2 regions of the Trinickia acidisoli genome follow, and region 2 is predicted to be linked to the other one. Evidence: predicted binding sites of a transcription regulator. Region 2 holds the regulator's gene; the other holds the start of a gene.

What was found. Region 2 encodes FliA, which starts transcription of late flagellar genes. Its sites were predicted from a motif close to CTAAAGTTTNNNNNNNNNNNGCCGNTA; they were not measured.
Region 1: the regulator FliA is predicted to act here: its motif matches at 11,038-11,064, upstream of bcsB (cellulose biosynthesis cyclic di-GMP-binding regulatory protein BcsB).

The regions. Positions count from the first base shown of each region.
Region 1 is NZ_JAFLRG010000002.1:708,188-723,263, forward strand. Features, by position in the region: gene J3485_RS21720 (efflux transporter outer membrane subunit) at 1-669, shown strand, start outside; gene J3485_RS21725 (DUF2384 domain-containing protein) at 801-1,214, shown strand; gene J3485_RS21730 (hypothetical protein) at 1,358-3,133, opposite strand; gene J3485_RS21735 (ROK family transcriptional regulator) at 3,405-4,607, opposite strand; gene J3485_RS21740 (ATP-binding cassette domain-containing protein) at 4,685-5,482, opposite strand; gene J3485_RS21745 (ABC transporter permease) at 5,561-6,496, opposite strand; gene J3485_RS21750 (sugar ABC transporter substrate-binding protein) at 6,629-7,621, opposite strand; gene J3485_RS21755 (LysR family transcriptional regulator) at 7,884-8,828, opposite strand; gene flhC (flagellar transcriptional regulator FlhC) at 8,981-9,556, opposite strand; gene flhD (flagellar transcriptional regulator FlhD) at 9,574-9,894, opposite strand; gene J3485_RS21770 (diacylglycerol kinase) at 10,287-10,721, opposite strand; gene bcsB (cellulose biosynthesis cyclic di-GMP-binding regulatory protein BcsB) at 11,176-13,443, shown strand; gene bcsZ (cellulose synthase complex periplasmic endoglucanase BcsZ) at 13,447-14,664, shown strand; gene J3485_RS21785 (cellulose synthase subunit BcsC-related outer membrane protein) at 14,631-15,076, shown strand, end outside.
Region 2 is NZ_JAFLRG010000001.1:146,599-161,674, forward strand. Features, by position in the region: gene J3485_RS00670 (protein-glutamate methylesterase/protein-glutamine glutaminase) at 1-127, shown strand, start outside; gene cheY (chemotaxis response regulator CheY) at 180-575, shown strand; gene cheZ (protein phosphatase CheZ) at 595-1,281, shown strand; gene J3485_RS00685 (DUF2844 domain-containing protein) at 1,487-1,999, shown strand; gene J3485_RS00690 (DUF3443 family protein) at 2,022-3,347, shown strand; gene J3485_RS00695 (DUF2844 domain-containing protein) at 3,745-4,266, shown strand; gene J3485_RS00700 (DUF3443 domain-containing protein) at 4,290-5,537, shown strand; gene flhB (flagellar biosynthesis protein FlhB) at 5,807-7,012, shown strand; gene flhA (flagellar biosynthesis protein FlhA) at 7,009-9,111, shown strand; gene flhF (flagellar biosynthesis GTPase FlhF) at 9,108-10,922, shown strand; gene J3485_RS00720 (MinD/ParA family ATP-binding protein) at 10,915-11,790, shown strand; gene J3485_RS00725 (RNA polymerase sigma factor FliA) at 11,822-12,550, shown strand; gene J3485_RS00730 (HigA family addiction module antitoxin) at 12,554-12,862, shown strand; gene J3485_RS00735 (flagella synthesis protein FlgN) at 12,960-13,400, opposite strand; gene flgM (flagellar biosynthesis anti-sigma factor FlgM) at 13,484-13,831, opposite strand; gene flgA (flagellar basal body P-ring formation chaperone FlgA) at 13,999-15,076, opposite strand, start outside.

The sequences.
Region 1 (15,076 bases), on a different contig from region 2:
CGCGTGCCGGTGGGATTGCCTTCCGCGCTGCTCGAACGGCGTCCCGACATCTCGGCTGCCGAGCGCGCGATGGCCGCGGCGAACGCACGCGTCGGCCTCGCGAAATCGGCGTTTTTCCCGCAGCTCGATATCACGGGCGCATTCGGGTATGAGTCGGCGGGCTTGAGTCAGCTATTCGAATGGTCGAGCCGCACGTTCCTGCTCGGGCCGTTCGCGGGCACGGCGCTGACGCTGCCGATCTTCGACGCCGGCCGCCGCAAGGCGGAATTGGCGCAGGCGAGGGCGCAATACGACGAGCAGGTGGCGAACTATCGCTCGAAAGTGCTGACCGCATTCCGCGAGGTGGAGGATAGTCTCTCCGATCTGCGGTTGCTCGACGACCAGATCCGTGCGCAAAACGATGCGGTCAATGCGGCCGCGCGAGCCGAGCATCTGTCGGAAGCGCAGTATCGCGAAGGCGAGATCAATTATCTCGACGTGCTCGATAGTGAGCGCACGGTGCTGCAGGCGCAACGTCAGGCGAGCCAGTTGGCCGGATCGCAGGCCGTGGCGACCGTGAGCCTCATTCGCGCGTTGGGCGGCGGCTGGGGCGGCATGAAATCGAGCGATGCGAGTAAGACGAGCGATAAGAGCGATAAGAGCAATACGCAGCAAGTCGCCAAGCAGTGACGCAGCGCGCCGCTCCCGCTCGCGCGGGGGCGGCGCGTCTTGGATCGACAAGGCATGCGACGCGTATGCGCGCGTGCGATCAATGCTCTGCCTGTGCGCGGTGCGCGCACGAAGGATGAGAGGTAGAAGAGATGAATTCGACGGTCGCCGTGGATGACATCCTGCAACGCGCAAGCTTCGAGCAACGCGCAAGCTTCGAGCAATTCATGAGTTCGCTGCATGATCCTGCTTTCGCCGCACCGATCGTTTCGGCACGGCGTTTCTCGGAAGCGCTGCACATCGACATGCAAACGCTGGCCAGGCAGGCCGGCGTGCATCGCAATACGCTGAGCCGCACGCCTGCATCCGAGAGCGTGCAGCGCTTTCTGCGCGAGGCGTTGCGCGTGATTCGCGCGGCCACCGATGTGCACGGCTGTGTGAAGCAAGCATTGTTTTGGTATCGCAACGAACCGCTCTCGGAATTCGCGTACAAGACGGCGGAACAGCTCGTGTCGGGCGGGCGGACTGAGGAGGTGCTGCGTTATATCGTGGCATCTGATGAGTGATTTGCACCATCAAGTGCATGAATTCCCGCGCGCAGCAGGACGCGGGCGAGGCGAATAGCTCGCGATAGCCGATGGAACGGGGCTCTTGTGGAGCGTTGAGTGTCGAGCAAGCGCAGCCAAGAAGATGAGCAAGACGGGGCGCGCTATGTGTTCGAGTTGAGTTCATCTTCTCTATCGACCGCCATTCGCCCGGCTGGCTTGACGCCCTTGTTCAAGATTCCCATGCCATTCACATCTTTCATCTTGCCGTAAGCTTCGGGGATCACATCGTCGACTATCGTTCTGCTTGCGCTGCCGAGGCGTGCTCCCCTGAAGCTCGCTTTGACGAGCAATTTCGCTCCTTCGGCTCCATAAGGAATGAGTTCGAAGCCTAAGAAAAGATATGCGCTCTTAAAGTCTCCTTGCAGAGTAGCTCTCCCGAAGTCGTAGTATGGGATGTAAAGACCCACGATCGTATGCATGGCTTCCTCGAATGGCGTTTCATTGGTTACGAGGTTGGACATGTGCTGTACTGTATTTTCGACAATTGGTTTGAGTATGTCTTCGACAGCATAAAAGGCGCTGGGGTTTCGACGATCGTGCTTGTCTCTTTCCACTTTATCGATGAAGAAGTGTACGTGAGCCGGCAGGGTGCCAGGATTTTTGAAAAATAATGTTTTTCCTGTTTCCTTCATCCATCGTTGCCACTGTTCATGGTTGGCGGAGATACGAACTATCAAATCTGGGTTATGGGGTACGACGGCAAAACGCTGAATTTCTCCGTTCTTTTCTACTTCTATTATGCTCCCGAGATCTCCGGTAACACGATCCTGTAATGCTCCAATATTGGCATTAACACGCCCCCGGGCGTAGACGCGTTTCAGGGTTGCTGTGTCGTCGTCATTGATTCCGAATGCAGCAAGTCTTTCGAGAATGGTTTTTCTACCTATTTTGTTGAATTTATGCTTGAGCGGATTGAGCGCTTCTCTTTCGAAGAAATTTTTGGGTTTATGCTTTTTCTTTCCTTTGAGTTGTTTTATCAATTTATTGGCCCTTTCCGATTGCCCTAAAATATCAAGCCCGTGTCTTTCCGTTGTCGTAAAGTGTTCGGCGATCTCAACCGCCGTCATCATCCTGTTCTGCATACCGCCCGCAACATCTAATTGACCGAGATGAACGGTGCCAACCGGCAGCAGCTCGTCAGGCTCGAATCCCAATTTCCGCAATGCCGGTGTGATTGCCGATTCGAAAGACTCCACTGCGTTGATTAAGTCCTGCATGTATTCGCTCAACCGCTCGGCTGGGTAGTTGGTGGCATTTTGCAAACCATGACGAATCGGATAGCCCGCGGCGTCATAGGTCGGGGGATGATGATGGTGGTGCGCGTTGCCGCGACGGCGGGGATGCGGTTCCTCCGGATCCCGGTGGTCGTCGCCGCGACGGCGGTTGTGGTGATGAGCGTGGCCATCGTGAAGATCAGCGCTACGCGGAACTCGTATTGGATCGGGACTGCTTTTTAGTTCCGCCGTCGATTGAGACTCCACGCCGGATTCCGACGCGAGAGGAGCGGACGGGGCGCCTCCCATATTCAAGACCGATGACAGCGGCCCGCGAGGGGCCGCGACCGAGGCGTCCGCTGCGTGTCCTTCGCCCGTCGGCGTAGCGTCGTCCGTTTGCCTGGCTCTCGATCGGGGCGCCTCGTCCGATTCCGAGACCAGAGGAAACAGCGGGGTGTTCACCGCGGCGCTGACACCGACGAAATAGTTGAGCGCCATCCCATATAAAAGCGCCTTCGCCATCCGCGTATTACGCTGCCCCGCGGGAGGCAGCGGCCCCCGAACCTTCGACGGCTTCGGTTTGGCGTAGCTCAAATTCGTGACGTTGGCGCGGTGTTGCAATTCATGTGCCGCTTCGCCCGGCTTTGCCTTGTTGGCTGTCATGGGCCGCTGCGTCATGCGCCGCTGATACTTGGGCACCTGATTGGAGTAGCTGGCGTTGGGCATATCGGAACGGTCCGCGGGTCGATGAGCGTGCGCGCCCCTTCGGCCGCGCGCATCTCGCGAGATTCCTCGCGCGTGAAACGTGCAGTACGTTGTCGTCCCGATACCCTAGTCCCGACGGCTTGGGCATGCAACGCAGGACCGAGAGGAGGTGTCCGATAGCGTGACGGTGGCTCACATAGTGCGATGCGAGCCCAAGAACGTCGGACGCCTAATCCTTCAGAAACAACTCATGCATCGGCGCGAAATGCGCGTAAAGCGGCAAAATCGCGCCGCCCATCGCTCGCGCATCGGCACCGATCGTCCCTTCGATCAACTGCGGCCTGACCATCCCTTCCCACTCGATGCGATCGAGCGCGCCCTGCGTGCGACGAATGATTTCGCGCACGAGTTGCCGATCGATCTCGCCGTCGATGACGACGGCCTCCAAATCGAGCAATGCCGTGGAAGTGGCGATCGTCATCGCGATCGCCGGGCAGGCTTCGTCGAGCCACCGTTCCGTGATGGCCCACAGGTCTGCGCCGAGCGCGCGATGATCGTGTGCGGCGGCCGTCGGCGCGCCTGCCGCGACGAACCGCTGCTCGAGCACGAACCCCGACGCTGTATGCAGCAGTTGCCGCGGCGCATGTCCGTTGCCGAGCGAGAGGGGCATGGAGCCGACCGCGCCGGCATTCCCATGTGGCCCGCCGTGCAAGCGTCCGTCGATGACCAAGCCGCCGCCGATGAACGTGCCGACGAACAAATACAGGAACGAACGAATGCCGCGCCCTTGGCCCATGACGAGTTCGGCGGCGCAAGCGGCCGTCGTGTCTTTCGCGAACTCGACGGGCAAGCCCGTCATCGCGGCGATCCGCGTTCGAATATCGATCGCATTCCACGCTTCGAGCGCAGCCGGCGGCGCACCCAGAAAGTCGCGCCAGCCGCCGAGCCAAAGCGGCGCGGCCACACCGACTCCAACGACCTTGCCGGCGTTGGCGCCGAGCGAATCGGTCACACGCGCGATCTTGCTCTCCAACGCGGGAAACAGCAGATCGGGATCGGGGTACGCGTAGTCGAGCACGTCGCGCGTGCAGACATGCCCCGTGAAATCCATCGCCAGCACGTCGAGACTGCGGCGCCCGACCTTGATGCCGATCGTGTACGCGCCTTCGGGCCGCAGCGCGATCGGCACCGACGGTTGCCCGATGCGCCCGCGCACCCGCGCTTGCTTGGCGAGCAAGCCGTCGTCGATGAGCCGATCGACGATCATCGACACGCTTTGCATGCTGAGCCGCGTCAGCCGCGCGACGTCGGCTTTCGGCAATGGCCCATGCAAGCGAACCGCTTGCAGCACGATGCGCTCGTTGAACTGCCGCATGCCGACTTGGTTCGAGCCGACCGTTCTCGCGGCGTGCGGTTGCGTTCGCTCGTTCATTTCAAAAGATCCTCATGCGTCGGCATCCGCCTGATGAAGCATTGCGCGAAGCGTCACGCAACGCCGCGCGCAAGCCGTCATGCGATGGCCCGGACGTCGGCCTGCTTCGCACCCGTCATGATCGCGACGGCGTCGGACATATGAATGTCCTTCGTATCGACGAGCGCCGCGCGTCGCCCGAGCCGCTGAATATGAATGCGATCGGCGATTTCGAACACATGCGGCATGTTGTGGCTGATGAGGATGACGGGTAGGCCACGATCGCGCACGCGTCGAATCAGTTCGAGCACCATGTTGCCTTCCTTGACGCCGAGCGCGGCCGTGGGCTCGTCGAGGATGACTACGTGCCGAGCGAATGCCGCGCTACGCGCCACGGCAACGCCTTGGCGCTGCCCACCCGACAGCGTCTCGACCGGTTGCCGCATCGAGCGAATGCCGATCTGCAGATCCTTCATGTGCGAGGTCGCTTCTTCGAGCATGCGCCGCTTGTCGATCATCTTCAGCAACGCGCCGCGCCAGCCCGGCAAACGTCGTTCGCGTCCGAGAAACAGGTTCTCTGCGATCGTCATCGCGGGTGCGACGGCCAATTCTTGATAAACGGTTTCGATGCCTTTCTCGCGCGCATCGAGCGGGCTGCGAAACTTCACGGGCACGCCATCGAGCAGCAACTCGCCCTCGTCGGGGACGGTGGCGCCCGAAAGCGCTTTGATCAGTGAGGACTTGCCGGCGCCGTTGTCGCCGATCACGGCGAGAATCTCGCCGGGCATGACTTCGAAATCACAGCCGTCGAGCGCGGTCACTTGTCCGTAGCGCTTCACGAGGCCGCGCGCTTGGAGCACGGGCGTCGTCGAGCGAGAGCTTGATGAGGTCGACATGACGTTTCCTTGGCGAATGCGTATGCGTATGCGTATGCGTATGCGAATGCGTATGAGCAGGGGGCAATGAACCGCGCGTTAGCTGCGGCGGTGCGATAGTTTGTCGGCGGCCACCGCGAGAATCACGAGAATGCCGGTGATCAGCACTTGATAGACGGACGACACGCCGATCAGCGTCAGCCCGTTGCGGAATACCCCGACGATCAGCGCGCCGAGCAGCGTGCCGACGACCGATCCGCGTCCGCCGAACAGGCTCGTGCCGCCAAGCACGACCGCCGTGATGCTGTCGAGGTTGTCGGTTTGACCTGCCTGCGGATCGCCGACGCCCGTGCGCGAGACGAGCAGCAGCGCCGCGATGCCGTAGATCGCGCCGGACAGCGAGTAGACGGTGAGCAGGATCTTGTCAGACGAGAGCCCCATGAGGCGCGCCGCCTCGGGGTTGTTGCCGAGTGCGTACAAATGCCGGCCGGGGACGGTGTTGCGGAGTACGAACCAAGTAACGAAATACAAAAGCAGCGCGAGGACGGTGCCATAGGTCACTTCAGCCGGCCCGAGCCGGAACGTGTTGCCGAAGAACATGATCGCGTCGGGCAGGTTCGATACCGTTTCTGCGTTCGAATAGAGCTGCGTCAACGCGAAGGCGATGTTCAGCGTACCGAGCGTGACGATGAACGAAGGCAGCTTCACGCGCGTGACGAGCACACCATTTAGGAGTCCGAACAATGCGCTCGCACCGATACCGCAAAAGATGGCAAGAATCGGCGGCACGCCCAGCACGACGGCGAACTTCGTCATGATGATCGAGCCGAATGCCATCACCATCCCGCACGACAGATCGATGCCGGCGGTCAGGACGATGAGCGTTTGTCCGATCGCGATGACGGCGACCACGATCGTTTGCTGCAGGATCAGCGAGAGATTCTGAAACGACAGGAAGCGATGGCTTTGCGACATGAAGAAGGCGCACGCGGCGACGAGGGCGATCAACGGACCGGCCTCGGCAATGCTCGGCATGCGCAGAGCGCGCGAGTGAGGGACGGGGGCCGGCGCTAGCGGCCCGGCGGATTGAGTCGTCATGATGCGTCTTCTCCTACGGTCGGAATGACTAACAGAGCCGGCGCGGCGACAGCGCCGCGCCGATCGCCGTTACTGGCCCCAGCAGTTTTGCAGGCCGAAGGCCGTATCTTTGCTATCGACACCGGGCATCGGCTTGTCGGTGATCAGCGTGACGCCCGTATCTTTGTAGCCGCTCACCTTTTTGCCCGTCTTCGCGTATTCGACGCCGGCATCGACGCCGAGTGCGGCCATCTTGAGCGGATACTGTTGCGCGGTGGCCGCGATCTCGCCGGCTTTGACGTCGCGCACGCCTTCGCAGCCGCCGTCGATCGACACGATCAACACGTTCTTGGCTTTGCCCGCTGTCTGCAGCGCGCGATAGGCGCCGGCCGCCGCGGGCTCGTTGATCGTATAGACGACGTTGATGTCGGGCGCCTTTTGCAGGCAGTTCTCCATCGCTGCCTGCCCCTTCGATTGGTCGCCGCGCGTGTCTTGGCTGCAGACGATGCTCGGGTCGCCCTGCTTGATGCCGAACCCTTCGAGGAAGCCGTTATGCCGCAGGATGCCGACCGAGATGCCGGGCGCGAGATCGAGCGTCGCGATCTTCGCGGGTTTGTTGCCGAGCGCCTTCTTGGCGTATGCGCCGATCAGTTTGCCGGCTTCGAAGTTGTTGGTCGCGAAGAGGGCGTCGGTGGCGCTTTGCGGATCGGTCGGCGTATCGAGCGCGATCACCATGACGCCGGCCGCGCGTGCTTTCTTGATCGACGGCACGATCGCTTTCGTATCGCTCGGCGTGATCAAGATCGCTTTGGCGCCCGCTGTCGTCATGTTCTCGAGTGCCGTCACCTGCGATGAATTGTCTCCGTCGAACCTGCCGGCAGCCGTCAGCAGCTTGGCGCCGTCTTTTGTCGCCGCGGCTTGCGCGCCTTCCTTCATCTTCACGAAGAACGGGTTGGTGTCCGTCTTCGTGATGAGGCCCACGATCGGTTGGTCGGCGAACGCCGCGCCGGCACACAAAGCCGAAGCCGCGGTCGCGACGATCAGCGTATGCCGGACGGCAGTCATATAGGGACGGGTCTTCATCGAACGCTCTCCTCCGGGTGGATTGACAACGAATTGGCAGCACGTGGCATCGGCTGCTCGATTAAATCAACTGCCTGGATTTAGTACAGCAGCGACGTGACGAAGAGTCAAGCACACCGATCGAGTGCAATGCGGTAAAGACGAGCTTGTCTATTCAGCGCAAGCGGCCGTCGATAATAGGACACGGGGAATAGTGCGGCGCAGCAATCGAAGCCGCGATCTTAGGGAATATCCTGAGTCGGCGGCTTACGTAACGAAACGCTTAATCCGATGCTTTAGGGCGTCGGCGCTGCGATTGCCTGCGATGATCCCATGGCGGATCGTCGCCGAAAGCGTCGGCCAGGCAATCGACGAAGCGACGCACGCGCAACGGAATGTGGCGGGCGCTGGGATAGACGGCTTGGATATCGAGTTCGGCCGTGCGGTAACGAGGCAGCAGCGCCACGAGCTCGCCGCGCGCGACATAATCGCCGAATGCGAACGACGGCCCATAGGCGATGCCGCTGCCGGCCAACGCCGCGCGGGTGAGCATCTGCATGTTGTTTGAAACGAGCCGGCACGGGCCGTCGATCGTATGGGGGCGCCCCTTCGTGTCGAACAGTGTCCAATCGCCGCAGGAGACGGCGTCGCTGAAGGCTAGGCGATCGACTTGCTCGAGCGCGGCGGGGCTGCGTGGCACGCCGTGGCGTTGCAGGAAGGCGGGTGCGGCGCACAGCATCATCCGGCATGGAGCGAGCCGGCGCGTGACGAGCGCGGGGTCGGTCAGTTTGCCGATGCGCAATGCGACGTCCACGCCGGCATCGAGCAAGTCGACGTAGCGATCGCCGAGCACGACCTCGACGTTGACCTCGGGATGATCGCTCATGAAGCGGGCCACGACGCCGCCGAGATGCATGGCGCCGAATGTAACGGGCGCGGCCACGCGCAGCACGCCGCGGACGGCGCTGTGCGCGGCGCCGGCTTCACGGTTCGCGTCGTCGAATGCCTCCAGGATGGACTTGCATCGAAGGTAGTAGCCGTGCCCGATGTCGGTGAGGGCGAGGCGGCGAGTAGTGCGCTGTAACAAGCGCGCGCCGACCTGTGCCTCGAGTGCCGCAACGTATTTGCCCGTCATCGCGGCCGAGAAGCCGAAGCGGCGTGCCGCGGCCGCAAGACTGCCTTCGTCGACGGCCGCCACGAACAGCCCCATGCCGGTCAAACGGTCCATTCGCTCCTCCCATGATTCAATCGTCGCGCTATCGATCGACGGCGCAAAGGCGGCCATTATCAACCGGCGATCGAGCGGGAGTGCGCAGCCGCGTGGCGAAATCGGAACACGTCACGCGGCAAGCGCAGACCATGAAGGGAAGGACGATACGGTCAGGCCGCGCGTGCGGCTTCGAGCGATGCGGCCGCGAGGGCATGCTTGGCGGCGCTGGCGCGTTTGGTCTTGCCCGCGCGCGACGGCGGCTGGCAGGCGCCGCAGACGACGTTGCTCTGAAGATCGTGCTTGTGCGCGACGAACTTGCCGCTGCAGCGGCAGCACGGCGTCAGTTGCAGGATGTTGGCATCGAAGAAACGCACGAGGGTCCAGGCGCGCGTCAAGTCGAGCACCGGCTCCGCGTCGCTATGCTTGCAATGCTCGAGGTAGAGGCGGTAGCCCTTCGTCAAAGCGTCGAGGTGCGAGCACCCGGCTTCATGCTTGAGAAAGACGTAGGTGTTGTAGAACAGCGACGCGTGAATGTTCGCGAGCCACGTCATGTACCAGTCGGCCGAGAACGGCAGCATGCCTTTCGGCGGCGATACACCCTTGATCTCGCGGTAGAGACGAATCATGCGATCGCGCGAGAGCCCCAACTCGCTCTCGAGCACCTGCATGCGCGCCCCGAGTTCGATCAGCGCGATCGCGCGAAACACTTCTTGCGCATCTTCCGTGAGGCTCTTCTTCTGAACCATGGCGCCGCTCCCTCGATTTACGCGAACTGCTCGGCGGGTTGGCTCGCGAGCAGGATCGCGGTGTGCGTGGCGGAGACGTCGGCGTTCTTCGCCGTTTGCGTCAAAGCCGAGAGCATCGCGTGATCGTTGAAGCGGAAGAAGCACAAGAGCTGGTCGGACGAGGCGAGCTTGACGCTTTGCGCGAGCGAAAGCCCCGCCAGCAAGTCGGCTAGCTCCGACGACAGGCCGAGCCGGAACATGCCGATGGCCTTGTCCTCGCGCAGCATGCGCTGCGCCAGCATGATGTACGACAAATTAATTTCGCGGATAGAGTCCAGCGTTTCGCTGCTGCGGTCCATTTTTCACGTTTCCGAAGCCCCGTTGACCCAGCCCGGTATTTTATACCGTGTAATTTTTTCGCTCGCGGGGACGACATCGTTTGCGCGTCCTCGGTGCGGAATCTGATACAGCTAGTTACAACTTGTAACATCACTGAGGGCATTCTAAGAACCGCTTTTACCGAAATCAATCCCTTCCTAATAAAATGTAGGAAAAAAGCACACTTAGGGTTTTCGGCAATTTTTTCATGTTCTTGTAACAGGAAAAACTGACCTGATTTAATCAGGGGTTTGCCCGTAGAAATGGCTGAAAAACAACGATTCCGTATTGCGGAAAGAATTTAGAAAGACTATTGTCGGGGTCGCGTAAAAATTGCCAACCCTACCGGTCGGGCAATCCCCGATGTCGTGGGCTAATGGTGCGGGCGCAACCATTGCTGCGCGAGCGGCCAGAGCAGTGTTGCCCACGTCATCGCGCAGATGACGAGTGCGATCAACACGGCCGCGCTGCCGCAATCCTTGGCGCGGCGCGAGAGTTCATGGCGATCGAGCGAGATGCGATCGACGACTGCCTCGATCGCCGAGTTCAATAGTTCGACGAGTAGAACCAGCAGCACGGAGCCGATCAGCATGATGCGTTCGACGGGGGTGACCGGCAGCAGCAGCGCGCTGGGAACGAGCAATACCGCCAGCGCGGTTTCCTGGCGAAAGGCGCTTTCCGAGCGGAAGGTGGTGCGCAGCCCGTCGTACGAGTGCTTGAGCGCGAACAACGCGCGCAGGGCACCCGTCCTTTTGCGCGGCGACGTAGCGGTATGCGAAGCGGATGCGGAATTGGTGGGGCGGCCCATCGAGTCGTACCTCGAGTCTTACCTATTGGCCGGTCCTGCGAAGAGGATGCCGGGTTGCGAAAAAGTATGGGAAGTTTGTCATACTTTTCTGATATGCTTGCCTGTTTTCGCGCAGCGACGGCGCGGCGAGCCGGGGCAAGCTCGTGCGCCAATGGTGGCGGCGTTGGTGGTGGCATTGGCGGCGTTTCCCCGCGGTACTACCGGCCGCGGGTGGGCGTCGGCATACTGTCTCCAAACAGGGAGGCGGGATCGACTCGATCGAGGTCGAAGCAGTACGCGATCAAATCATTTGTCGTACGTCAAAGTTCCAGCTATATAAACGATGTATAAGAACGGGCCGAAATCGCTGTGGATCTTGCTACCGCGGGCGGGTGAGCAGCGGCGCAGGAAGCTGTACTCCCTATAGCAACACTGCTATTCGGCGCACCATCGTTCGGCATCAACCGGACCCTCAATGAAACTAGCTCTATCGACTTGCGTTTGCTCGGCAGCGTTAGCCGGCTGGCTGTTTACCCCTTCATCTTTGGCAGCGCAGCAGAGCGCCGAGGTAACGCCGACGACGACAATACCCGCGGCAATACCGGCAGCACGCGCGCCGACAGGCGCGTCATCGGCCGTGTTTACGTTCGCAACGCTCGGCGCTTACGAGCCGCTTCATCTGCGCGGTCCGGACGACACGCGCACCGTCAATGTCGGAGTGAGGCTCGATCACGTCGTGACCGCGGCAACGTTGCGGCTGCGTTACACCTATTCGCCGGCGCTCGTCTTTCCGCTCTCTCACCTGAAGGTGTCGATCAATGGCGAAGCGGTGGCAACGGTGCCGTTCGACAGCGAGCACGCGGGCCAGTTGCTCACGCGTGACATCCCGCTCGATCCGCGCTTTTTGACCGACTTCAACCAGGTCAACGTCGAATTGATCGCGCACTACACGCTCGATCATTGCGAGGACCCGGAGAACTCCGCCCTCTGGGCCGACATCAGTCCGACGAGCGAAGTGCTGCTCGATACGGTGCCGCTCAAACTCCCCGACGACTTGAGCTTGCTGCCCGCACCGTTCTTCGACCGGCGTGATCCGCAGCAACTGCGACTGCCGTTCGTGCTGCCTGCCTCGCCGGATAACGAGACGCTTGAAAGCGCCGGCATTCTGGCCTCTTGGTTCGGCGAACTCGCGGATTACCGCCAAGCTCGCTTCTCCGTGACGACAGCACTGCCGACGGACGCGCATGCCGTGGTCGTCGGCACGCGCGCGCAACTGCCCGCCGGCCTGACGTTGCCGGTCATCGACGGGCCCATGCTGATCATGGCGGACAACCCAGCCGCGCCCGATAAGAAACTGTTGATCGTCACGGGTCGCACCGACGACGAAGTCAAGCAAGCCGCGGATGCGCTCGTGCTCGGCAAGGCGGCGCTGTCGGGGGCTCAAGCCAGGGTCGAGCATGTCGACATCGGGCCGCAGCGCAAGCCCTACGATGCGCCGCGCTGGCTGCCGATCGGGCGGGCGATCCCGTTCAAACAACTCGTGGACGATCCCAAGCAACTGCAAGTCTCCGGCAGCCGGCCCGACGCGATCCGACTCAATCTGCGCGTGCCCGCCGATCTTTATTCATGGAGCGGGCAAGGCGTGCCGCTCGACTTGAAATATCGCTACACCGCGCCGACCATCCAAAACAACTCTGCGCTGTCGATCTCGATCAACGATTTGCTCGTGAAGTCGCTGCGGCTGCCGCCGGCAAAAGACGAGGACGGGAAGGGGCGGATGCAGTTGCCGTTGCTCGGCGGTGCCGACGCTCGCACGGCCGATCTGCTCGACATCCCGGCTTTTCGCGTCGGCAGTGCGAACCAGCTTCAACTGAAATTCGATCTGGACTCGCAAAAGACGGGGCTATGCCAAGGCGTTGCGCAAAACCCGGTCCATGCGGACGTCGATCCCGATTCGACGATCGACTTCTCGCATTTCGTGCACTACGCGCGGATGCCGAATCTCGCATACTTCGCCAATAGCGGTTTTCCGTTCACGCGCTATGCCGACTTGTCGGAGACGGCGGTGGTCGTGCCCGACCAGCCCGCACCGCAAGACCTCGATGCGCTGTTGACGGTACTCGGCCACATGGGGCAATGGACGGGCTTCCCTTCGCTGCGCGTTCAAGTGCTGCGCGCCGGGCAAGCGCAGCACGAGCACAACAAAGATTTGCTCTTGATCGGCGACAGCGCGTCGTCGGTACTGCCGCCCGCATGGCGCCCCGTGCTGCCGCTCTCGATCGGAGCGGACGCGAGCGGCCATGTCACGCGTACCGTTTTTTCGGTCAAAGAGTATTGGCGCGACGGCGTGCAAGTGCCTGAAGGCAGTGCTCGGCTCGATGAGAGCGGTCCGATCGCCGCGTTGCTCGGGTTCGAGGTGCCGGGCAGCAAGGGGCGCAGCGTCGTCGCCATGACCGGCACGTCGCCGGCGCGGCTGACCGATTTGCTCGACGTGCTCGAAAAGCCCGACCGCGTCGCGCAACTGCAAGGCGACGTCGCGCTCGTGCGTGGCGCTCGCATCGAAAGCATGCGCGTCGGCGAAACCTATGTCGTCGGCTACGTGCCGTGGTATGCGCAGATATGGGGACGTGCCATCCGCCATCCCGTGTTGCTCGGCCTGCTCGGCGCGCTTGGCGGGTTGCTGCTCGCCATCGGAGCGTTCACCGCGTTGCAAGAGCTGTCGGCGCGGCGCCGGGGGATCTGACGGATGGCGTGCACCGCTCATCGGGAAGCGCTCGGGACGGCAATGCGTTGGGTGCTTAGCGGTATGGCCGCGGGTTTCGTCGCGGGTTCGGCTTGGGCCGTCGGGCCGACGGCCGCCAGCGCCGCCGGTGCGTCGGCGGCTGGCGCATGCGCGCCCGCATGGTCAGGCTGGCAGCAATTCAAACAAGGCTTTCTGTCCGCGGACGGACGCGTGATCGACGTCGGCTCGGCCGACGAGCGTACCGTTTCGGAAGGGCAGGCGTACGCGCTGTTCTTCGCCCTCGTGGCGAACGATCGTGCAACGTTCGACGAGGTCCTGCGCTGGACCGAAAACAATCTCGCGGCCGGCGACCTCACGAGCCACTTGCCCGCTTGGCTTTGGGGGCGTGCCAAGGACGGTAGTTGGCATGTGCTCGATGCCAATGCGGCATCGGACGCGGATCTTTGGATCGCTTACACGCTGCTTCAGGCTGGCGAGCTTTGGCACGAGCGCAGCTATACGGCGCGCGGCGCGGTGTTGGCCCGACATATCGTCGAGCAGGAAACCGCCACGCTGCCCGAGATTGGATTGACGTTGCTGCCGGGTCCGGTGGGGTTTCATCCGAATCCGGACGAATGGCGAGTCAATCCGAGCTATATGCCGCTGCAAGTGCTGCGCGGGCTTGCCGAGCAATTGCCCGACGATGCGCGCTGGAAACGGTTGACGGCGTCGGCGTCGGCTGTCGTGCTCGGTACCGCTCCGCAAGGCTTCGCCCCCGATTGGGCGCGCTATCAGACCGATAAGGGATTTTTGCCCGATAGCGACACCAAGGGGCGGGGCAGTTACGATGCGATCCGCGTCTATCTGTGGGCGGGTATGCTGGATCCGGCTTCGGCCGATACGAAGAAGCTGCTCGCGCGCCTCAAGCCGTTTGCCGATTACATTGCGCAGCATGGCGCACCCTACGAGTCGATCGATACGACGACCGGGGAGACCAAGCAGGCCGGTAACGCGGGCTTTTCCGCCGCCGCGGTGCCGTTTCTCGCGGCGCTGGGACAATCCGCTGCTGCGGATGCGCAGGTCGCTCGCGTGCAGGCGCTCGATGCGCATGAGCCGCCAGGGTATTACTCGAGCGTGCTGACGTTGTTCGGTCTCGGGTGGCGCGAGGGGCTATACCGCTTCGATGCCGACGGTAACCTCGAGGTTCGATGGAGGTCGGCGTGCTCGGGCGTGGCGCGATGAGGCGCCACGCGCGTCGCGGCGCCGCGGCCCTCGTTCGATGTGCGATCCTCACGGCGCTTGCCTGGACCGCCGCGGCCGAGGCGGCGAACGCGTTGGGCGCCGGCCATGCGCCGGCCACCGTGCAGCCGATGACCCCGGAGGCGCGCTTGCTTGCGACCGCGCGTCTGTGGGCAGCCAAGCATCGCGACGACTTGGCGTTGGAAGCCGTGCAAAAAGCGCTGCTGATCGCGCCCGGCGATCCCGTGCTGCTCAGTGAAGCGGTGCGCATCGACTTGCGCCTCGGCCGGGCGCGAGCCGCGGCTGCGGTGCTTGCTCAATTGAAGGCGAAGCAGCCCAACGCCGCGACGACGCTGCAACTCGAAGACGAATACCGGTCGGCCACGAGCGGGCGCGGGGAGCTTGCGGCGATTCG
Region 2 (15,076 bases):
CGTTTTCGGCATGCCGCGCGAAGCCATCGCGCTCGGCGGCGCCGACGAGGTCGTGCCTTTGTCGGAAATGAGCCGCAAAGTGATGACGCGCCTCGCGGCGATGGGCGATCGAGTGCAGCGCGTATGACCGGGCCCGCCCGGCTTCTTGCGCCGACCAATTAGGGTTAAAGGGAACAAAGATGGACAAAAGCATGAAAATCTTGGTCGTGGACGACTTTCCGACGATGCGCCGGATCGTCCGCAACCTATTGAAAGAGCTCGGCTACGGCAACGTCGACGAAGCCGAAGACGGCGCGGCGGGCCTGTCGCGCCTGCAAGGAGGCGGCTTCGACTTCGTGATTTCGGACTGGAACATGCCGAACATGGACGGTCTGGAGATGCTCAAGCGCATCCGTGCCGACGCGTCGCTCTCGCATTTGCCGGTGCTGATGGTCACGGCCGAATCGAAAAAGGAAAACATCATCGCGGCGGCGCAGGCCGGCGCGAGCGGCTACGTGGTGAAGCCGTTTACCGCCGCCACGCTCGACGAAAAACTCACGAAGATTCTCGAGAAGATGGCGAAAACCGGGAGCTGACGTGAATCAGGCCACCAATATGCATTCGGACGGCGCGGACAGCCCCGATCTGACGACCGACCGCATTCTTGCTCGTATCGGTCAACTCACGAAGACGCTGCGCGACTCGATGCGCGAGCTCGGTCTCGACAAGCACGTCGAACTCGCCGCCGAAGCGGTGCCCGATGCGCGCGACCGGCTCAAGTACGTCGCGAACATGACCGAGCAGGCGGCCGAGCGCGTGCTGACGGCGATCGACATTGCCAAGCCGCTGCAAGATCAGCTCCAGGCCGACGCGCAGGAACTCGATGGCCGCTGGGAGCGCTGGTTCGCCGCGCCGATCGAGCGCGAGGAAGTGCGCACGCTGATGGGCGACACGCGCGCATTTCTCGCGAGCGTGCCCGATGCGACGGCGGCCACGAATCAGAAGCTGCTGGACATCATGATGGCGCAAGATTTCCAGGATCTGACCGGCCAGGTCATCAAGAAGATCATGGATGTGGTGTATGTGATCGAGCAGCAGCTCTTGACGGTGCTGGTCGAGAACATCGCCCCCGAGCGGCGCGAGCAGTTCGCGCAAACGGCGGCGGCGCTGGCGGCCGACCCGGCGGCCAGCGCCACCCCCGATCATCTGCTCAACGGCCCGCAGATCAACCCGGAAGGGCGCACCGACGTGGTGCAGGATCAGGCGGACGTGGACGATTTGCTGGCTAGTCTCGGGTTCTGACACATTTCTTTGGTAATTAGTGTTTCGAAAGGCGGCCCGCCTCGCGCGGAGCGGCCTTTCGTCGTGTGCGCTGCGGGGCGACGCTCGGTCCATCTCCCGCACGCCCGGCGCGAATGCTCGTGCGCGCCGTTGATGTTCAAAAGATGGCCCGGCAAACCCGCGCCGAGGGGCGCGATAAAAACCAACCATAAAAAGGGGTTCGTTCCTGATGTCGAATCGCATCATGCGCGCCGCGGCTTGCGCGGCGCTGACTTGCAGCATGCTGGGTGTGGCCGCACCCGCATCTGCCGCTCTCGGCGGCTCCCCCACCACGCCGCCCACGGGCGCTGTTTCCACCTCGCTCGAGCCGGTTGCCCACGTTGCATCGGGCGCGGCTAGCGCTACCAGTTCAACAAGCACCGCGTCGTATACGGTGACGCAAACGACGTTCTCCTCCGGTACGGTCGTGCGTGAATACGTTTCGACCGCGGGGGTGGTGTTCGGCATCGCTTGGAGTGGGCCCGTCATGCCCAATCTGCCAGTGCTGCTGGGAACTTACTTCTCGCAATTCGACAGCGCACGCAACACGCTGCGCGCGGCACACCCGGGCCGCGGTCCTCTCGACATCGAACTGCCGGGGCTCGTCGTCCGCTCCGGCGGGCACATGGGCGCGTTTGGCGGACAAGCGTATTTGCCGTCGGCATTGCCGGCCGGCGTAAGCGCTACCGATATCCGATAAACGAGCGAGGGCAAGTAAAACCATGTTGCATATCTATAAGAAATTGGCCCGTGTGCTCGGCACATTTGGCTTGGCGGCAATCGTCGGCCTCGTCGCGGGTTGCGGCGGCGGTGGCGGTGGCAGCGGCTCGAGTAGTAGCGGCGGCAGCACCAATGGGAGCACGAGCAATAGCGGCGGGGGGAGCACGAGCATCGTCGCCACCGGTCCGGTCTCCAGCACGCCTGCGACGCTGGCCAGCAATCAGGCGGCCGTCGTCGTATCCTCCGTCACGGGGACGCCGAACCTGCCGATGGTGAGCGTGACGATTTGCCAGCACGGCACCAGCACGTGCGAGACGATCGATAACGTCCAACTCGATACCGGTTCGTACGGGTTGCGGCTAGTCAAGGATACGATGCTGACCGCGTTGCCGACCGAAACGGTGGGTGGCCAATCGGTGGCGGAATGCGCGAGCTTCGCCGACGGATTTTCATGGGGTTCGGTGCGGACGGCCGACGTGCAGATCGGCGGCGAGACGGCTTCGAACATCCCCATCCAAATTTTGGGCGACGTGCCGCAATCGGAAGCCGGCGGTAGCAACAATTCCTGTGCAACCGGCACGCTCAACGACACGCTGTCGCAGCTCCACGCCAACGGCATTCTCGGGATCGGCACCGCGAAGTATGACTGCGGCACGAATTGCACGAGCGCTCCGAACGATGTCTACTACGGGTGCACGTCGAGCTGCACGGATTTGGCGCTGTCGGCCGTTACACAGGAAGTGGGCAACCCAGTCCGTTTCTTTGCCACCGATAACAACGGCGTGGTCTTGAATATGCCCGTGGTGTCGTCGTCGGGCGCGACCAGCGCGTCGGGCGTGTTGAACTTCGGGATCGGCACGGAAACGAACAACACGGTACCGTCCTCGGGCATTCAAACTGTTACGACCGACCACTTTGGGGACGTGAGTAGCGCGTCGCTGAACGGCTCGACGTACTCGGATTCCTCTTCGTTCGAGCGCGCGGCATTTTTTGATACCGGATCGAACGGCCTCTTCTTCCCTGACACCAGCATTACCCTTTGCGCAGGTGGCGGCGGCTTCTATTGCCCTGCGTCGGCTGTGTCGCTGCAGCCCTCCGTGACCGGCTTCAACACTACGACGGCCTCTATTTCGATGAGCGTCCAAAACGCGTTCGACCTGGTCGACGGTGGCGGGTATGCATTCAACAACCTCGGCGGAACGGCCGACGGGTTGCTTGCAATCGATTTTGGGATGCCGTTCTTCTACGGTCGTACCGTTTATATCAACTACGACCCGAACACCGACGGGAGTCTCGGCACCGGTACGACGGCGTACGTCGCCTTCTAAGCCGCTGCGTCCTAACCGGCCCAATCGGCCCAATCCGCGCGCGGCCGCGCCGCCGTTCGCGGAATGATCGGCGGCGCGAGTGCCCCTACCCGGCGAAGGGGTGCTCGCCTCGCGCCACCCAGGCGCGCGCCGCAGATCTTCGCTCCCCTTCGCCCTCTTTTGCATCCCCGCTCCGACTGCCCCTCGTCGTCGGTAAGCACCGTGCGCCCCAGCCTCGCCGCACCCCAATCATCCCCCAGGCACGTCCCTTGCTGTTGTCCGACGCTTATGCGTTCGCAGCCGCATGTACTAGATTCCTAGAAGAACATCAGAAGAACAACGTCAGAACCGGCGGGATCGTCTCGCTCCGGTTACGGCCACACGCGCTAGAGACCTCAACCAGGGAGGAGTCGATCCGATGTTGAATCGTCCTTTACGCGCTGCCGTGCCGGCGGCGTTCGTTCTATGCGCACTCACGGCGGTGACGCTGCCCGCCAGGGCGGCCCTCGGCGGCAGCCCCATGCCGACGCCCGCCGGTGCGACCACCACCACGCTCGCTCATATCGCCCACGCAGCCGCCGCCGGCACGGGGGCATCGAGCACAGCAGCCACGGCCGCCCCAGCCCAGTACTCGGTGCGCGCCACCACATATTCAAGCGGCACGAGCGTGCGCGAATACCTCGGCACCGACGGCAATGTCTTCGGCATTGCATGGAACGGCCCGCGCATGCCCGATTTGCAGTCGTTACTCGGTAACTATTTCCCGCAGTACGCAAGCGGCGTTCAAGCGCTGCACGCGGCGCGCCCCGGCCGCGGCCCCGTCGACGTCGAGCAGTCGAACCTCGTGGTCCGCTCCGGCGGCCATATGGGCTCGTTCTTCGGCCAAGCGTGGCTGCCGAGCGCTTTGCCCGCCGGCGTGACCGGTGCCGACATCAAGTAACCGAGCGAAGAAGGGAAATCATGTTGCGTACTCACAGAAGACTCTTGCGGGCGCTCCGCGCGCTCGGTTTGGCCGCCGCCACCGCGGTGCTCGTTGCGGGCTGCGGCGGTGGGGGCGGAGGCGGGGGCAGCAGCGGTTCGGGCAGCACGTCGCAGTTGGCCGCGAATCAGGTTGCGGTGACGGTGGGCGCCGGCGTCGAAGGCGTTGCGAACATTCCGACCGTCAGCGTCACGATCTGCGCGCCGGGCACCAGCGTGTGCCAAACCATCAACAACGTCCAGGTCGATACCGAATCGTTCGGGCTGCGGCTCGCCAGTTCGGCCGCGAGCCAGGTGTTGAGCGCATTGCCGCAGGAAACGGTGGCGGGCAGCCCGATCGCCGAATGCACGGCGTTCGCCGACGGCTACACCTGGGGCTCGATCCGCACCGCCGACGTCAAAATCAGCGGCGAGACAGCCTCGCGCGTGCCGCTGCAGATCGTGGGCGATCTGTCGCAGGGTGCCGTGACGACGGGCGGATGCTCGACGGGCACGCTCGAGTTGACGCCGGCCGATCTAGGGGCCAACGGCATCCTTGGCATTGGTGTCGCCGCAAACGATTGCGGAACGACCTGCGCGACGCCGCCGGTGGGCAACAGCAGCTACTACACGTGCCCCGGCAACACCAATTGCGTGCAGGCGCTCGTGCCGGTCGCGCAGCAGGTGACCAATCCCGTCTCGATGTTTGCCGGCGACAACAACGGTGTCATGCTGTCGATGCCCGCGATCGGGCCGAGCGGCGGGCGCACCGTTACCGGTACGCTGACCTTCGGGGTCGGCACGCAAGCGAACAATGCCCTGCCGAGTTCGGTGACCAAGCTGGCAACGAATGCCTACGGCGACGTCAATGCCACTTTCGCCGGCGGCGCGGTCACGGCTTTCTTCGATTCGGGCTCGAACGCGTATTTCTTCACCGACAGCACGCTGCCGAACTGCTCTGGCCAGGCGTCGTCGTTCTACTGTCCGACTTCGAACGTGACGCGCGGCATCGGCGTGGCCAGCTATAACGCCGCCACGCCGGGGGCGGCGGGGGGCGTGCTGCTGACGATGCCCATCGGCAACGCCACGCAGTTGCTCGCCAACGGCAATTACGCGCTCGATAATCTCGCCGGCAGCCTCGGCAATGGCGCGACGTTCGTCGATCTCGGCATGCCGTTCTTCTACGGCCAAAACGTCTATTACGGGCTCGATCAGTCCGGCTCGGGCGGCGCCGGCCCGTTCGTGGCGTTTTGAGCGAAGGCTCCGGGCGCGCCCGGGGTCCTACCTTTCGTTTTTCTTCTGTCGGCGGGCCCCATCATGGCGCCCGCCGTTTCTCATGTGCGGCGCGCTGCGCGCTCGCGCCCGCGGCGGGCTGATCGCTCGCGGGAGCGGGCCGGGCGCCGATCACTCGAAATGCACCCCTTTCCCCCGCCTTATCCGCCGATCGTCCCTTGACCTGGGCAGGAATAATTCGTCTCACTGGATAACGGCATGTCGCCGTTTTTCTTGCGGAGAAATTTCCCGTGGCAGAGGACAGCGACCTCGAAAAAACCGAAGCAGCCACTCCTAGGCGCCTGGAAAAGGCGCGCTCGGAAGGGCAGGTCGCGCGCTCGCGGGAACTGTCGTCGTTCGCCCTGCTCGCCGCGGGATTTTTCGGTGTCTGGGCCTTGTCGGGCACGATCGGCTTGCACTTGCAAGCCATGCTGCGCGGCGCGTTCACGTTCAATCACGCGTCGCTGTCCGACACGAACCGCATGCTGATGGGCGCCGGCAGCGCCGGACGGGAAGCCTTCATGGCCCTGGCGCCGATCCTCGCGCTGACGGGCGGCGCCGCGCTGGCCGCGCCGATGGCGATCGGCGGTTTTCTGATTTCGCCGAACGTATTCCAGTTCAACTTGGAGCGCTTGAACCCCGCCGCGGGGATCGGCCGCATGTTCTCGATCAACGGCCCGATCCAGCTCGGGATGTCGCTTGCGAAGACGCTCGTCGTCGGCACCATCGGCGTGGCCGGCGTATGGCACCGCAAGGCCGAGATCCTCGGGCTCGCCGCCGAGCCCCTGCGGACCGCGCTCGGACATGGCTTGTCGCTCGTTGCCGTCTGCTGCGCGACGACCGTGGCCGGCATGTTCGTGATCGCCGCGCTCGACGTTCCCTATCAAATTTGGCAGTACCACAAGAAGCTGCGCATGACGAAGGAAGAAGTGAAGCGCGAACACCGCGAAAACGAAGGCGACCCACGCGTGAAGAGCAAGATCCGCCAGCAGCAGCGCGCCATTGCGCGCCGCCGCATGATGGCCGCGGTGCCCAAGGCCGACGTCGTCGTGACGAACCCGACGCACTACGCGGTTGCGTTGCAGTACTCGGATGGCGAAATGCGCGCGCCCAAGGTCGTGGCCAAGGGCGTGAACCTCGTGGCCGCCCGCATTCGCGAAATCGCGGCCGAACACAACGTGGCGGTGCTCGAAGCGCCGCCGCTCGCACGCGCCCTGTATCACAACGTCGAACTGAACCGCGAAATTCCGGGCTCGCTCTACAACGCGGTGGCCGAAGTGCTCGCTTGGGTCTATCAACTGCGCAAGTTCCGCGTGGAAGGCGGCGATGTTCCCGCCGCGCCGACCGAACTCGAAGTGCCCGCCGAATTGGATAAGAAAGACCCGATTTCCGAGGCCGACGAACGCGAAGAAGCCGAAGAGACGCTCGGCGACGCAAATGAAGGAGCCTCGGCATGAACGCGCGCGTCGGAAGCCTTTTCGGCAAGAGTCAGGTGCTGGCCGGCACGAATCTGCGTGCCCTCGCAGGTCCGATCCTGATCTGCATGATCCTCGGCATGATGATTCTGCCGTTGCCGCCGTTCCTGCTCGATCTGCTGTTCACGTTCAACATCGCGCTGTCCGTGATGGTGCTCCTCGTGAGCATGTACACGCAAAAGCCGCTCGATTTCGCGGCGTTCCCGGCGGTGCTGCTGTTCTCGACGTTGCTGCGCTTGTCGCTGAACGTGGCCTCGACGCGCGTCGTGCTGCTCGAAGGCCATACGGGCCCGGGCGCGGCAGGTCAGGTCATCGAATCGTTCGGACACTTCCTCGTGGGCGGCAACTTCGCCGTCGGCATCGTCGTGTTCGTGATCCTGATGGTCATCAACTTCATGGTGATCACGAAGGGCGCGGGACGGATCGCCGAAGTGGCCGCGCGCTTCACGCTCGACGCGATGCCGGGCAAGCAGATGGCGATCGATGCCGACCTGAACGCGGGCCTCATCAACGAAGACGGTGCGCGCAAGCGCCGCCTGTCCGTCGCGCAGGAAGCCGAGTTCTACGGCGCGATGGACGGCGCGTCGAAATTCGTGCGCGGCGATGCGATCGCGGGCCTCATCATCATGGTCGTCAACGTCGTCGGCGGGCTCATCGTCGGCGTCGTGCAGCACAACATGGATTTCGCCGCCGCCGGCAAGACCTACACGCTGCTGACGATCGGCGACGGGCTCGTCGCGCAGATTCCGTCGCTCGTCATCTCGACGGCGGCCGGCGTGATCGTCTCGCGCGTCGCCACCGACGAAGACATCGGCACGCAGCTCACGAGTCAGCTCTTCACGAACCCGCGTGTGCTGATGATCACGGGCACGATCATCACGATGCTCGGCCTGATCCCGAACATGCCGCACTTCGCATTCTTGCTGCTCGGCGGCGGCGCGATCCAGCTCGGCCGCACGCTGAAAAAGCGCGCCGAAGCCGCCAAGACCGGCGCCTCGCTCGTCGACGTCGCGCCGACGGCGATGACCCCCGTCGAAAACAACGAAGCGAGCTGGGACGACGTCACGCTCATCGATACGCTCGGTCTCGAAGTGGGGTACCGCTTGATCCCGCTCGTCGACAAGAACGCCGACGGCGAATTGCTCAAGCGCATCAAGAGCATCCGCAAGAAGTTCGCACAGGAAATCGGCTTCTTGCCGCCCGTCATCCACATCCGCGACAACCTGGAACTGCGTCCGAACGGCTACCGCATCGCGCTCAAGGGCGTCGAAGTGGGCGTGGGCGAGGCCTATCCGGGCCAGTGGCTCGCGATCAATCCGGGGCAGGTCACGGCCGCGCTGCCGGGGCAGCCGACGCAAGATCCGGCCTTCGGCCTGCCGGCGATCTGGATCGACACGAACTTGCGCGAGCAGGCGCAGGTGTACGGCTACACCGTCGTCGATGCGAGCACGGTGGTTGCCACGCACCTGAATCACCTCGTCGTGCAGCATGCCGCCGAACTGCTCGGTCGCGCGGAAGTGCAGTCGCTCATCACGCGCACCGGCAAGGACGCCCCCTCGCTCATCGAAGACCTCGTGCCCAAGACGCTGTCGCTCACGACGCTGCAAAAGGTGTTGCAAAGCCTGCTCGAGGAAGGCGTGCCGATTCGCGACATGCGCACGATCCTCGAATCGCTCTCCGAGCACGCGGCCAAACTGACCGATGCGCACGATCTGACCGCCTGCGTGCGCTTGTCCCTGGGCCGCGCGATCACGCAGCAGTGGTATCCGGGCAACGGCGAAATGCAAGTGATGGGACTCGATTCGAACCTCGAGCGCGTGCTGTCGCAGGCGCTCGCGACGAGCGCGAACCCCGGCCTCGAGCCCGGCCTCGCGCACACGCTGCTGACGGCGACGCAAAGGGCGATCACGCGTCAACAAAATACCGGGCTGCCTCCGGTGCTGCTCGTGCAACACGCGCTTCGCGCGATGCTCGCACGGTTCCTGCGCCGCAGCCTGCCTCAATTGAAAGTGCTCTCGTATGCCGAAGTGCCCGAGACCCGCACGATCAAAGTCGTTAACCTCATCGGGGGTCAAGCTTGAACATTCGTAAATTCATCGGCGCGACGAGTCGCGACGCGCTGCGTCTCGTGCGCGAGGCCCTGGGTGCGGACGCGGTCGTGCTGTCGAACCGGACCAACGACGACGGCAGCGTGGAGATCGTCGCGCTCGCGGACACGGATTTCGCGCACATCGCGCCCGATGCAGGCGAGACAGGCTCCCAAGGCGCTTACCAAGGCCTGCCCGCGCCGACGGCCAATCCGTATGCGTTAGCTGCGGGTGCGTCGCAGCCGTCGGGCGCCATGCCGTCCAACCCGTACGCGAACGGCATGCCCGACGTGTTCTCGGCCGTATTCGGTGCGAGCCCCGAAGCGGGCTCGAAGACGTCCGACGAGCGCCGGCCGGCCTTGCCCGACGCCGCTGCGATCGCTTCGCCGCGCGTGACCGACCGCCCCGGCTTCGCCGCGCGTGCGGCCGCGCCAAGCGCGTCGGCCAATGCCGCCGCTTCCGTCGCTGCGTTCAATGCCAACGGCGCGAGCGCGGGCGAGACGGAAGCGTCGCGCACGATGGCCGAAACGAATCCCTGGCTGATCGACCATGGCCGCCGCATCGCCGCGCAAAACGAGCGCGCGGCGCATGCCTCGCGTTCCCACGCGATGACGCCCGCCGCCGCGGCTGCCAAGGGGCTGGGCTCACCGGGCCGCGTCCTGTCGGCCGAGGAGCTCGATACTGCGCAGATCCCCGACTGGGCACACGAAGCCGCGCGTGTCGCGGCGCGCCGTGCCGTGCCGCGTGTGAAGCCGGCCTTCGAAGGTTTTGGCGAACAAGACGCCGAAGCGATGGCCGAAGCGGTCCGTGCGCGCGTGGAAGAGATCGTCAATCAGACGGTGATGCATGAACTGTCGTCGATGCGCGGCATGATGGAAGAGCAGTTCGCCGGCCTGACGTGGGGCGATCGCCAGCGGCGCAGCCCCGTGAACGGCGAAGTGACGAAAGCGCTGTTCTCGGCCGGCTTCTCGGCGCAGCTCGTGCGGATGGTCGTCGACCACATGCCCGCAGTCGAAAACCTCGACGCGGGAATGGACTGGGTGAACCAAGTACTCGCCTCGAATCTGCCCGTGCTCGAGAACGAAGACGCGCTGATGGAGCGCGGCGGCGTGTTCGCGCTGATGGGCCCGACCGGCGTCGGCAAGACGACGACGACGGCCAAGCTTGCCGCGCGCTGCGTGATGCGTTTCGGCGCGAGCAAGGTCGCGCTCTTGACGACCGACAGCTACCGGATCGGCGGCCACGAGCAGTTGCGCATCTTCGGCAAGATCCTCGGCGTGTCGGTCCACGCCGTGAAGGACGTGGCCGATCTGCAGCTCGCGCTCACCGAGCTGCGCAACAAGCACATCGTCCTCATCGACACGATCGGCATGAGTCAGCGCGACCGCACGGTGTCCGACCAAATCGCGATGCTCTGCGGCGCGGGTCTGCCGGTTCAACGGCTGCTGCTGCTGAACGCGACGAGTCACGGCGATACGCTCAACGAAGTCGTGCAGGCTTATCGCAGCGCCCCAGGACAGCCCGAGCTGGCCGGCTGCATCCTCACCAAGCTCGACGAGGCGACGAACCTCGGCGGCGTGCTCGATACGGTCATCCGCTACAAGCTGCCGGTTCATTACATCTCGACGGGACAGAAGGTGCCCGAGAACCTGTACGTCGCGACGAAGAAATTCCTGATCAAGAGTGCGTTCTGCATTCCGCGCGACGGTTCGCCGTTCGTCCCGCACGACGACGAGATTCCCGCATTGCTCTCGGCGCTCTCGAGCCGCTCGAGCGCCGAACTGCATGAGGTTCGCTTTGGGTAAGCAAGTCACCGATCAGGCGGAAGGGCTGCGCCGGCTGCTCGCGAAGAGCGGGTCGCGCGTGGTGGCGGTCACGGGCGGCCCGATGGGTGTCGGCCGCACGTCGACGGTCGTGAATTTGGCGGCGGCATTGGCCACGCTCGGCAAGGACGTGCTCGTCATCGACGAGCGCCTCGGCGCGAATTCCGTCTCGGCCATGCTGGGCGGCTTGCACGGCGCCGGCTCGCTGCGCGCGTTGATGAACGGCGAGATCGCGCTCGATCAAGCCTGCTCGCGCCACGAATTGGGGTTTTCGGTGCTCGCGGCCTCGCGCGAGAACTGCGCCGGCTATAGCGCCGCGCAGCTTGGCCTGCTGCTCTCGGGGCCGGCCGACGTCGTGCTCGTCGATGCGCGGCTCGACCGCCAGGGGGCGCTCTCGCCGCTCGGGGCGCAAGCGCACGACGTGCTGATCGTTACGCGCGTGGCGGCCGCCGCGATCACGGAAGCGTACGCCTGCATGAAGCGCTTGCACTTCGAGCACGCGATCGCGCAGTTCCGCGTGCTCGTGAATCACGTGTCGAGTTTGGCCGACGCGCAGACGGCGTTCGACAACCTCGCCGAGGTCGCCGCGCGCTATCTGACGGTGTCGATCGAAGACGCCGGATGCGTAGCGGCCGATTCGCTGATGGAGCGATCGCTCGAACTGGGGCGATGCGTCGTCGATGCGTTCCCGTCGGCGCCGTCGGCGCGGGACTTTCGGCACGTCGCCGCGGAGATGTTGTATTGGCCGATGCGCCCGGCGATGTGTTCGCCGCGGCCAGAGGTTACGGTGCGCACGGCCTTGCCGGCGTCGGCGATCGCCGACGGCGCGGCCGCGCGCCAACACGCTTGAAACGTTAGGGACAAGGAGAAGGGGGCCCTCGATGTACAACGCTCAAGGGAAAATGTCCCAGACGGATGTATTGACGCAGTACGCGCCGCTCGTGCGCCGGCTTGGCTTGCAACTCGTGGCGAAGATGCCGGCGAGCGTCGATCTCGACGACCTGATTCAGGCCGGGATGATCGGTTTGCTCGACGCGGCGAGCCGCTACAAGGAAGACCAGGGCGCGCAGTTCGAAACCTACGCGAGTCAACGCATTCGTGGCGCCATGCTCGACGAACTGCGCAACAACGATTGGTTGCCGCGCAGCTTGCGCAAGACGTCGCGCGAGGTCGAATCGGCCGTGCACCAGGTCGAGCAGCGGCTCGGCCGGTCCGCGAGCGAGACCGAAGTTGCCGACCATCTGCAGATGCCGCTCGATGCCTTTCAGTCGATGCTGCAGGATCTGCACGGCAGTCAGCTCATCTATTACGAAGATTTCGACCGCTCGGCCGACGACGAACCGTTCCTCGACCGCTACTGCGTCGATCACTCGGACCCGCTCTCGGCACTGCTCGACGACAGCCTGCGCGCGGCGCTCGTCGAAGCGATCGACAAGCTGCCCGAGCGCGAGAAGCTGTTGATGTCGCTGTATTACGAGCGCGGCATGAACCTGCGCGAGATCGGCGCGGTGATGGAAGTGAGCGAATCGCGCGTATGCCAGCTCCATAGCCAAGCGGTTGCGAGGCTGCGAGCCAAGCTGCGCGAGATGGCTTGGGCCAGCGTCGACTGAATATTGCCCCGGAAGGGGCGCGAAGCGGCCGCCGCTACACCGGTTCCGGCTGCGCGCGTGGGGCCTTATGCGATCGACCCGCTCGAGCTTTCGATCACGCGCGCCGCCGAGGCGCTGGGGGTGTCGCGCAAGACGCTTTCGGAGATCGTCAACGGCCGAGCTGCGATCAGCCCGGAGATGGCAGTGCGCCTAGAACTAGCTTTCGGAAAGCGCGCCGAGTCCTGGTTGGCACACCAGGCCGAGTACGATCTATGGCAGATCGAGCAGCGCAAAGAGCAATTGCACGTGCATGCGTTCAAGCGCGCGGCTTGACGCGGAAGGGCTTGCCCGCCGACTCCGAGCCACGAGGCGCGTATCGAGAACCGATACGCCAGCGGGCTGCGGCCGCCTCACCGGCGGCCGTGCTACTTCAAGCCGTCGCCATCCGCCCATCCGGCCCGTAGACGCTGGCCGAATGACGCGAGGCACCGCCACGCAGGATGGCGAGCGCGTTCTGGTTGTAGTTCATCCGGATACGGATCATGAGGCCGTTCGTGGCGTTCGAGCGGCGCGCGCGTTGCACGACGGCCTGCAATAGTTGCCACTGCTTGGCAAGGCGAGCGTCGTCGGCGATCGCGAGCTCCATTCCCTTCCAGCCAACAGGCAATCCCATCTGGCGCAGTTGGCTGTCGCGCGTTTTTTCGAGCGACGCGAGCTTTTCAGTCAGCTCGGTCTTCTTCTCGACGATGCCGGGCAGCGTCTCGAGCGGCGATACGGCCGCAAGCGCCTTTTCCTCGTACATCAGCAAAGACGCAAACGCTTCGAGCGCAGCGTGTTCTTCGGTCACAGTGGCAAGCAGGGCGTCTCTCATCTCATCCGCCAAAACATAAGCCGGCGCGCAGGCGCGCACTCAACGAAGCCGACGAGGCGAGAGATAAGCGCTTGAGCGCTGCCTCAGCCGCCCGTCGACGGGTTCTTCAACAGATCGCGGGCGGTCGAAAGAATGCCGTCCGCAATCTTGCTCGTATCCATCGTCAGCGTGCCGTCGGCAATGGCTTGCTTGATCGACGCAACGTGCGCGACGTCGATGTCGGCTTCGCCCGACGCAGCCAGCGAGCGCAACTGCGACGACAGCCCGGACAGGCTGACGTTGCTGGCGTCGCCGCTGCCCGTGGACTGAGCCGACGCGGCATTGGCGCTCGTTTGCGCGGTGCTCGCCGCGGTTTGACCGCCCTGCCGGGCACCCTGCACGTCGCCCTTGGGCGAGGTCAGGCTCGAAGTGGAGGTTGAATCGACTTTCACGATGGCTTCCCGAACGATTTCGATTTGAGTGTGATAACGGCGACACTCGCCGAAACTTTAGCGCAATCGGGAAGAACACCGCCCAGCCTCATTCGGCGATTCGGGGCCGAATCGTCCGGCGCCTCCACGCACCGGTCGTCTCGCCCGTTTCGACCGCCTCGGCCCGGTCACATCTGAACCTGCACCGTTCCGGCATCTCGGACGATGCCGGAGATGATCTGGCCCCCGGCTAGCCTGACACGAACCTCTTGTCCGGGCGCCGCGTTGTTCATGACGCTGCCCTCGGACGAAATCGTGAAACCTTGGCCTTGCGCGATGACGCGCACCGTTTGGCCGATCGCGACCGCGCTCGCGCTTTTGAGCAGATCCTGGCGCAGCGGCATGCCGGCGCTGATCCGGGCCAGTGCCGTCGAGCCGATCGCCTGCGACGGATCGGTAATGATCGCGCGCGGCAAATTCGAGAGGTCGCCGTCGCGCGCGAGCAGGTCTTGCGCCGTCACGACCGTACCGGGCTCGATCTGGCGCGCCGCGAGGTAGTAGGTCGCATCGATCGCGATGCGGGCTCGCAGATAGAGCGTCCACGGCTTGGCGCCGGCGCAGCGCACGCCGACCGACGTGGTGCCCCATAGCCGGGCGCCCGTCGGCATGAACGGCTCGAGCGTCGTGCAGGCGGCCAGGCCCCGCGGGAAGGTCGGGGCAACCGTGATGCTGATCTTGCCGGGCAGGCCGATCGTCTGTTGCTGAAGATAGGCAAGGGCCGCGTGGCGAATCGCCTCGCTGTCTTCCTGGCCGGCCGGCGCGTCGGAGGCGGGCGCCAAGGCCGCGGCGGTTGCAGCCGCCGGCGCCGTCGGGCGAGTGGGCCCACCGACCGAGGCGGGCGCAATCGGTTGCGCGGCGCGGATCGAGCGCTGCGGCGCCGTCACGACGACGGGTATGACGCGGCTTGCCGCCGTCGCGATCGCCGGATGCGGCTCGCTGACGATAGGGGGAACGTTGGCCGGCGCGGCGCCGCGCGCCTCGCCCGGTCCCGGGATGACGATCATGCCGTTCGTCGCCGTGCCGGCGGACGCACTCGCTTGCGCTTGCCCGGGGCCGGGAATCGAAATCATCGCGCCGCTCGGCTTAACGGCTTTGGCCTCGCCCGGGCCGGGGATATAGATCTGCCCGCTCGCGCTCGTATCGGTGTTTTGCGCCTGGGCCGCCGTGAGCGGCAACAGGGCTGCGACCAGCGCACAGGCCGCTGCG